2 regions of the Micromonospora sp. B006 genome follow, and region 1 is predicted to be linked to the other one. Evidence: predicted binding sites of a transcription regulator. Region 1 holds the regulator's gene; the other holds the start of a gene.
What was found. Region 1 encodes HspR, which represses chaperone genes until heat shock. Its sites were predicted from a motif close to TTGAGTNNNNNNNACTCAA; they were not measured.
Positions count from the first base shown of each region.

Region 2: the regulator HspR is predicted to act here: its motif matches at 2,307-2,325, upstream of lon (endopeptidase La).

Region 1 covers NZ_CP030865.1:148,319-152,733, reverse strand. Annotated here, with positions in the region: gene MicB006_RS00745 (cation:proton antiporter regulatory subunit) at 1-36, shown strand, start outside; gene MicB006_RS00740 (cation:proton antiporter) at 42-1,259, shown strand; gene MicB006_RS00735 (hypothetical protein) at 1,424-1,852, shown strand; gene MicB006_RS00730 (hypothetical protein) at 1,949-2,155, opposite strand; gene MicB006_RS00725 (heat shock protein transcriptional repressor HspR) at 2,342-2,782, opposite strand; gene dnaJ (molecular chaperone DnaJ) at 2,807-3,991, opposite strand; gene grpE (nucleotide exchange factor GrpE) at 4,071-4,415, opposite strand, start outside.
Region 2 covers NZ_CP030865.1:2,598,421-2,602,835, reverse strand. Annotated here, with positions in the region: gene MicB006_RS32000 (hypothetical protein) at 236-1,531, shown strand; gene MicB006_RS12425 (Lsr2 family protein) at 1,755-2,102, opposite strand; gene lon (endopeptidase La) at 2,348-4,415, shown strand, end outside.

The DNA.
Region 1 (4,415 bases):
ACCGCGATCCTCGCCGAGACCGACCCGGACGTCTGACGCGTATGCACGAAACCACAATCCTGCTCATCGAGGTCGGTGCGCTGCTGCTCCTGCTCGGCCTGCTCGGCCGGCTGAGCCGTCGCGTCGGTGTCTCGCCCATCCCGCTCTACCTGCTCGCCGGCCTGGCGTTCGGGCACGGTGGCCTGCTGCCGCTCAACGCCAGCGAGGAGTTCTTCGCCGTCGGCGCCGAGATCGGCGTGATCCTGCTGCTGGTCATGCTCGGCCTGGAGTACAGCGCCAACGAACTGGTGGGCAACCTCCGCTCGGCCGCGCCGGCCGGTCTGATCGACGCGGTTTTCAACGCGCTGCCCGGCTTCGGGTTCGCGCTGCTGCTCGGGTGGGGCTGGGTCGCGGCCGTGGTGCTCGGAGGCGTCACCTGGGTGTCGTCCTCAGGCGTGATCGCCAAGGTGCTCGGCGACCTGGGCCGGGTCGGTAACCGGGAGACGCCGGTGATCCTCTCCGTCCTCGTGATCGAGGACCTGGCGATGGCCCTCTACCTGCCGCTGGTCACCGCGCTGCTCGCCGGGGTCGGCCTCATGAAGGGCGGCATCGCGCTCGCCATCGCGGTGTTCACCGTCGTCGTGGTGCTGGCCGTGGCGATCCGGTACGGCCACCTGATCTCCGCCGCGCTGTCGGCCAAGGACCCGGAGGCGCTCCTGCTCGGGGTGCTCGGCCTGACCCTGCTCGTGGCGGGCGTCGCGGCAAAGCTCCAGGTCTCCGCCGCGGTCGGCGCGTTCCTGGTCGGCATCGCGTTGTCCGGGCCGGTGGCGCACCACGCCACCGAACTGCTCTCCCCGCTGCGGGATCTCTTCGCCGCTGTCTTCTTCGTGTTCTTCGGGCTGGTCACCAACCCGCTGGACATGCCGCCGGTGCTGCTGCCCGCGCTGGTGCTGGCTGTGGTCACCATGGCGACGAAGGTGGCTACCGGCTACCTGGCCGCCCGCCGGGCGGGGATCGCCGAGCCCGGTCGCTGGCGGGCCGGCCTGGCGCTGACACCGCGCGGCGAGTTCTCCATCGTCATCGCCGGACTCGCAGTCGCGGCCGCCTACCCGGTGAACCCGAAGCTGGCGGCGCTCGCCACCGCGTACGTGTTGATCACGGTGGTGACCGGGCCGCTGCTCGCCCGGCTGCCCGACACCCAGTGGTTCAAGCAGTGGCTGCGCACCCGCGCCGCCGCCGCCCGTGCGGCAGCGGCGTTGCCCGCGCCGACCGGGGACTGACACGCGCCGGGCCAGACCAGCCACAGGCAGATCCGGCCCGGCGTTGTCAAATTGATCCCCGGAAGGTCTACCCCTGCTCCGCTCAGCCGCGTTAACGTTTCGGCCCAGCAGCCAGGGTCCGCGGGTGGCCGGTGCCCCCGCCAGCGCAAGCGGAAGGTCGGCCGGTGAGCGTGCAGGAAGAGACGTTCCACGGCTTCGCCAACCCGGTCGATCCCTCGCCCGCCGAACTCCGGGCGTGGGCCTATCAACCGGATTCGGTGCCGCTGACCTCGATGCCGCCCGACTGGGACCTGCTGGTCGCCGGTGACCACCTGGTCCAGACGTTGTTCGACCTGGCGATGGACCAGGGCTGCCCGGCCCGCCGGTTCACGCTGCACTGCCTCTACATCTACGCCGCCGACGGCATCCGGACGAACTTCCGTGCCCATCCCAAGCGCCGGTTCCGCAAGCTGGTCGAGCAGGCCGAACGCTCCGGTGACGACCTGATGCGCAACTGGGCGCACAACAGCCGCGTGTTGCTCGCCCGGCCGGACCTCTTCGTCTACCGGGACTGGTGCGAGGGCGGCCTGGTCCGCGAGAACCGCCGCCTCTGACGCGTCGCCCTACCCGGAACACGAACGGGCCGGGATCCCGAGCACACGAACGGGCCGGGATCCCCCGTGGATCCCGGCCCGCACGTCGGCGGATCGTCAGGTCGACCCGCCCTGCTTCTTGCGCCTCTCGTCGTCCCGGGCCCGGTCCACGCCGTGGTCCGTCTGGTCGGCGAAGCGCCCTTCCTTGACCTTGTCGCTGAAGCGTCCCTCGGTGACCCGGTCGAACCGCTCGCGGACGTTCTCGGCCACCTTCTCCAGCCGTTCCTCGGCGCGTTCCGCCACCTTCTTCGCCGGTTCCGCCATGGCTCCCCCTGCCAGCTCGGCGTCCGATTTAGGGGTTTTGGCCCTACCGGCGAGCCTAGTCGACAGCGCCCTGCCGCATCCCGCATTCCTCCGACGAGCGCCCCAGACCATGGACGCACGAAGGCCGGACGCACGAAGGCCGGCGCGGCCCCGGGGGAGCGGGGCGCGCCGGCCTTCCGGTGAAGGTCAGCGGTCGGGAGCGCGGCGCGGTCGCCACACGACGAGCGCGGTGGACGTGCGGTTGGTCGGCACGAGATCGCCGCGGGGAAAGCCGCCGAGCGACTCCAGCTCGGCGATCCGCCGGTACGCGGCGTCCAGCTCCGCCTCCAGACGGGCCACCCGCTGCTGCGCCTCTTCGAGCAGCCGCTCCAGCCCGATGATCCGCTTGACCCCGGCCAGGTTGATCCCGTCGTCCTGGCTGAGCCGCTGCACCTCGCGCAGCAGCACCACGTCCCGGACGCTGTACCGGCGACCACCGCCGGACGCCCGGCCCGCCTGCACCAGGCCCAGCCGGTCGTACTGGCGCAGCGTCTGGGGGTGCATCCCCGCCATCCGCGCAGCCACCGAGATCATCAAGACCTTGGCCTCGTAGGCCGGGTCACCTGAGCCGACGTAACCCTCCGACATGCCCGCTCACCTCCGCTGCCGCCGTCAACTGAATCGACGTACCCGCGCGTCGAGATGTTCCCGCGCGGCGGGCGGAGTCTGCGCCGCGAAGGTCTCCAGCGCCGCCCGCGCCTCGTCCGAGACCTTCGCCGGGACCACCACGTCGAGCGTGACCAGCAGGTCACCGGCGCGGCCGTCCTTGCGTACGACGCCCATGCCGCGGGCGCGCAGCACCCGCCCGCTCGGCGTACCCGGTGGCACCCGCAGCGTCACCGTCCCGTCCAGGGTCGGGACGCGCAGGTCCGTGCCGAGAACCGCCTCGGCGTACGTGATCGGGACGTTCAGGGTCAGGTCGTCCCCGGTGCGCCCGAACAGCTCGTCCGGGCGGACCTTCACCTGCACGAACAGGTCGCCCGCCGGACCGCCCCGCTCGCCGGGCTCACCCCGGCCGGCCAGCCGGATCCGCTGTCCGTCGGCCACTCCGGCGGGGAAGCGCACGTTGAGCGTGCGGGTCTTGGTGACCCCGCCGGTGCCGTGGCACTCCGGGCACTTCTCCTCGACGATCGTGCCGACGCCCTGACAGTTGCGGCACGGCTCGGAGAAGCTGAACGACCCCTGGTTGCGGGTGGTCACCCCGGCGCCGTGACAGACCGGGCAGGCCACCGGCTGCGTACCCGGCTTCGCGCCGTTGCCGTGGCAGGTGTCGCAGACGCCGGGCGCGCGCAGCGTCAGCGGCAGCGTGACGCCGCGGACCGCGTCGGAGAAGTCGAGCGCCACCTCGGTCTCGACGTCCCGGCCGCGCGCCGGGCCGCGCGGGCGCGCCGCGCCGCCCCCGCCGCCTCCGGAGAAGATCGAGCTGAACAGGTCGGTGAAACCGCCACCGCCGAACCGGGTGTCGCCGCCGCCCGCGCCGCCGCCGAACAGGTCGGAGACGTCGAACGGCACGCCGCCCGGCTGGCCCGGGCCACGGGCGTTGCGCCGGAAGGCACCCGAGCCGAACAGCGAGCGCATCTCGTCGTACTCGCGTCGCTTCTTCTCGTCGCCCAGCACCGCGTACGCCTCGGAGACGGTCTTGAACCGCTCCTCGGCCCCGGTGTCGCCGGGGTTGTGGTCCGGGTGCGACTCCCGGGCCAGCTTGCGGTACGCCTTCTTGATCTCGTCCGAGGAGGCGGACTTCTCCACGCCCAGCGCGGCGTAGTAGTCCTTCTCGATCCAGTCCTTGGAACTCACCGGTCCACCCCCTTCCACGGGTCGAAGCCCGGCCGTCCCGCCCGCCCGGTGCGGGCGAGCGGGACGTCACGGGTCGGCACTACTCCGGGTCCGCGACCGCGACCATGGCGGGCCGCAGCAGCCGCTCGCCGAGCTGGTAACCCCGGCGCATGACCTGCACGCAGGTCGACTCGGTCACGTCGGCGGAGGTCTGGTGCGCCACCGCCTCGTGCCGGGTCGGGTCGAACGGGTCGCCCTTCTCGCCGAAGGCGGTCAGGCCGAACTTGCCCAGCGCGCCGGTGAGCTGCTCGGCCACGCTGCCGAACGGGCCCACCAGATCGCCGTGCTCGCGGGCCCGGTCCAGGTCGTCCAGGATCGGCAGCAGCGCGCTGAGCACCGCCCCGGTGGCCTGCTCCTGGACCAGGTTGCGGTCCCGGTCGACCCG
Region 2 (4,415 bases), 2.5 Mb from region 1:
CCGGCACGTCCCGATTTTTTTCGATCTCCGGTTGAACCTTCGCCGACGGCGCTCCGTACCTCATCGCGAATGGACGCAGATTTCCCCGCCGCGCCCGGACGGCGCGGAGACGGTGCGGAAAGGGCATCGTCGGCCATCGACGCGCGACCCGAGCGTCGCAGTGATCTCACACCCCGAATTCATCGGTCCGCCGGGATCACCAGTCAACTACCGGATCGAGAAGGAGAGCAATTCGATGCGCAGGTCCACACGGGCGCGCCGGTCATCCGGTAACGCGCGGAGCAAGCGGGTGCTGGCAGTGGTCGGCACGCTCGCGGTCTTCGGCGGCATCGTCGCCGTCACCCAGATCTCGTCCGCCCAGGACCGGCGGACGACCACCCGTGCCGCCTCGGCGTCCTGTGTGCCCGCCAGCCCGGGGGCGACCGCCCCGGACGGCCAGGGCAGCACCACCCGTACCTGGCAGAACGGCCGCTGGGTCCGCAACCACTGGGGCGACGGCCAGATGTCGCCGGCCGAGTGCCAGCAGACGACCGCGGGCGGCGCCGGCGCCCCGACCGTGGCCTGCCCGGACGTCCGGGGCCGGCTGCCGCAGGTGCCCGGCCGGGCCCGTGCCGAGGTGGACCGCGAACTGGCGGCGCTGACGTCGCAGATCGCCGAGGCGAACCGGCGGCTCGCGGCGGAGGGCCGCAACGGCGGCGAGTTCATCGACAACGCGATCCTGGGCCCGCTGGCGGACAAGCGGACCGCGGCGCTCAACCGGATCGCCACGGCCATCGGCCGGTTCGCCCAGCGTCCGCAGGGCCTGGACCAGTTCGCCCGATGCGCGTTGACCGACGTCCCGCGCAACGGCGGCGGCCAGAACGGCGGTGGTCAGAACGGGGGCAACAACGGCGGCCAGACCGGCGGTCCGACCGGCAGTCCGACCGGCGGGAACAACGGTGGCGGGAACAACAACGGCGGCGGTCAGAACAACGGCGGTGGCAACGGGCTGAACGTGCTCGCCAAGGACTGCTCCGGCAGCCAACTGCAGGGGCACGACGGTTTCCAGAACGGCAACCGGTGCGTCAGCACCGCGTTCGGTGAGGTGGGCGCCGCGGCGAACAACCCGTCGCTGCTGATCACGCAGTTCCCGAACCAGGTGCGGCGCAATCAGCCGTTCACGCTCCGGGTGACCACCAAGAACCTGGTGCGGGACCGCTTCCTGGCGGCCGGGCAGGGCGGCTACTACCTGGAGAGCTCGCTGCTCAACGGCGAGGGCCTGGTGCGCGGCCACTTCCACACCGCCTGCCGGATGCTCGGCAGCACCCGGCAGCCCCCGAACCCGCAGGACGTGCCGGCGTTCTTCGTCGCCACCGAGGACGGCCGCGGCGGCAACCAGCCGGACGACGTGCTGATCCAGATCCCGGGCCTGGCGCAGTCGGGTGTGGCGCAGTGCGCGGTCTGGGCCGGTGACGGTTCGCACCGCATCCCGATGATGGAGCGGGCGAACCAGACTCCCGCCATCGACGTGGTGCGCATCCGGGTCAACTGAGAGAGTGCGACGGCCGCGGTCGCCCGGGGAACCTTCCGGGTGGCCGCGGCCGTCGCATGTCCGCACGGCGGGTCCGGCAGGGAAGCGTGGGATTGGATCCGGGAAGAAATTTCGTGCCGCCGGAATCCAGCCCGATGAAAGTCATCGACGACACAAAAGGCCGGGCGGCCCGCTCCGATTTCTCAGCGTGACCCCGGGACGCCCGACGGTGAGTGTTTAGCGCTCAGCGGTTCTTGTACGCCTCGACGACCGACACCGGGATGCGCCCGCGCTCGGAAATCTCGTGCCCGTTCTTGGCCGCCCATTCGCGGATGGCGCGGTTCTGCTCGCGGTCCATTCCCGAGGTGCTCGGCCGGCCCGTGCGCCGGGTGGTGCGCGCGACCTCGGTCGCGCCGCGGCCGATCCGCCTGCCAGCGCTGATGTACGGGTCCAGTGCCTTGCGCAGAACGCCCGCGTTCTCGTCGGACACGTCGATCGTGTACGCCACGCCGTCCAGGCTGAACTCGACGGTCCGATCGGCCTTTCCGCCGTCGAGGTCGTCGGTCAGAACGGTGATTACTTTCCTTGCCATCGCCATTACTCCCTGTGTCGGGCGGGGTGTGCTAAGAGTCTGACTTACCTGGCGGTAATTTCGCAACAATACCCGCCTCTTTGCATTCGGCGGGTCGTGCCGGTAACCGTCGCGGCCAATAGAGGGCCGGTGCCCGAACGGGGCCGGGGGCAGTGGCCGCAGTGGCGTGGATCACAACCCGGAACAAGGGGCACGTTTTGTTACTTGAGCCAAACACGCTCAACCGACGTGATGGCAGGTGTTCGATGGCAACTCTTCCGGTACTTCCCTTGACCGACGCCGTCCTGCTGCCCGGGATGGTCATCCCGGTGACCCTCGACCCCACCACCCAGGCCGCTGTCGACGCGGCCCGCGCCACCGGAGACAAGGAACTCCTGGCCGTGCCCCGCCTCGACGGCGAGTACGGCTCCGTCGGCGTGGTCGCGACCATCGAGAAGGTGGGCCGGCTGCCCAGCGGCGAGCCGGCCGCGGTGATCCGCGGCCTCACCCGCGCCCGCATCGGCTCCGGCGTGCCCGGGCCCGGCGCCGCCCTCTGGGTCGAGGCGGCGACCCTCGACGAGCCCGCACCGGCGGGCCGCGCCCGGGAACTCGCCCGCGAGTACCGCGCGCTCATGACGTCAGTGCTCCAGCAGCGTGGCGCCTGGCAGGTGATCGACGCGATGGAGCGGATGACGGACCTGTCCGAGCTGGCCGACTCGGCCGGCTACGCGCCCTGGCTCAGCCTGGCGCAGAAGACCGAGCTGCTCGCCGCGCCGGACGTCACCGCCCGGCTGGAGCTGCTGGTCGGCTGGGTGAAGGAGCACCTGGCCGAGCAGGAGGTCACCGAGCAGATCAACAGCGACGTACGCGAGGGGCTGGAGAAGTCCCAGCGCGAGTTCCTGCTCCGCCAGCAGCTCGCCGCGATCCGCAAGGAACTCGGCGAGGACGAGCCGGACGGGTCCGCCGACTACCGCTCCCGGGTGGAGTCCGCCGACCTGCCGGAGAAGGTGCGCGAGGCGGCGATGCGCGAGGTCGGCAAGCTGGAGCGGGCCAGCGACGCCTCACCCGAGGCGGGCTGGATCCGTACCTGGCTGGACACCGTGCTGGAGATGCCGTGGAACACGCGTACCGCTGACAACACCGACCTGGCCGCGGCGCGTGCGGTGCTCGACGCCGACCACGCCGGCCTGGCCGACGTGAAGGACCGCATCCTGGAGTACCTCGCGGTGCGCAACCGGCGCGCGGAGCGCAACCTCGGCGTGGTCGGCGGACGCGGCTCCGGCGCGGTGCTCGCCCTGGCCGGCCCGCCCGGAGTGGGCAAGACCAGCCTCGGCGAGTCGGTCGCCCGGGCGCTGGGCCGCAACTTCGTCCGCGTCTCCCTCGGCGGTGTCCGGGACGAGGCGGAGATCCGCGGCCACCGGCGCACCTACGTCGGCGCGCTGCCCGGCCGGATCGTGCGGGCGCTGCGTGAGGCCGGCTCGATGAACCCGGTCGTGCTGCTCGACGAGGTCGACAAGCTGGCCGCCGGGTACTCCGGCGACCCGGCGGCGGCCCTGCTGGAGGTGCTCGACCCGGCGCAGAACCACACGTTCCGCGACCACTACCTGGAGGTCGACCTCGACCTGTCCGACGTGCTGTTCCTGGCCACCGCCAACGTGGTCGAGGCGATCCCCGGCCCGCTGCTGGACCGGATGGAGCTGGTCGCGCTGGACGGCTACACCGAGGACGAGAAGGTGGCAATCGCCCGCGACCACCTGCTGCCCCGGCAGCGGGAACGGGCCGGGCTGACCACCGGGGAGGTCACGATCGCCGACGAGGCGCTGGCGCTGATCGCGGGCGAGTACACCCGGGAGGCCGGCGTCCGGCAGCTCGAACGGGCCCTGGCCAAGATCCTGCGCAAGGTCGCCGTCGCGCTGGCCGGCGACCCGGCGGCGGTGCACGTCGACGCCGGCAACCTGGCCCGCTACCTGGGCCGGCCGAAGTTCACACCGGAGTCGGCCGAACGCACCGCCGTGCCCGGCGTGGCGACCGGGCTGGCCGTCACCGGCGCCGGTGGCGACGTGCTGTTCATCGAGGCCACCACCATGGAGGGTGAGCCGGGGCTGACGCTCACCGGTCAGCTCGGCGACGTGATGAAGGAGTCCGCGCACATCGCGTGGTCGTACCTGCGGTCGAACGGACGGCGCTACGGGCTGGACCCGAACGCGCTGGCCGGGCGGCGGATCCACCTGCACGTCCCGGCGGGCGCGGTGCCCAAGGACGGGCCGAGCGCCGGTATCACCATGGTCACCGCGCTGGCGTCCCTGGTGACCGGGCGGCCGGTGCGGCCCGAGT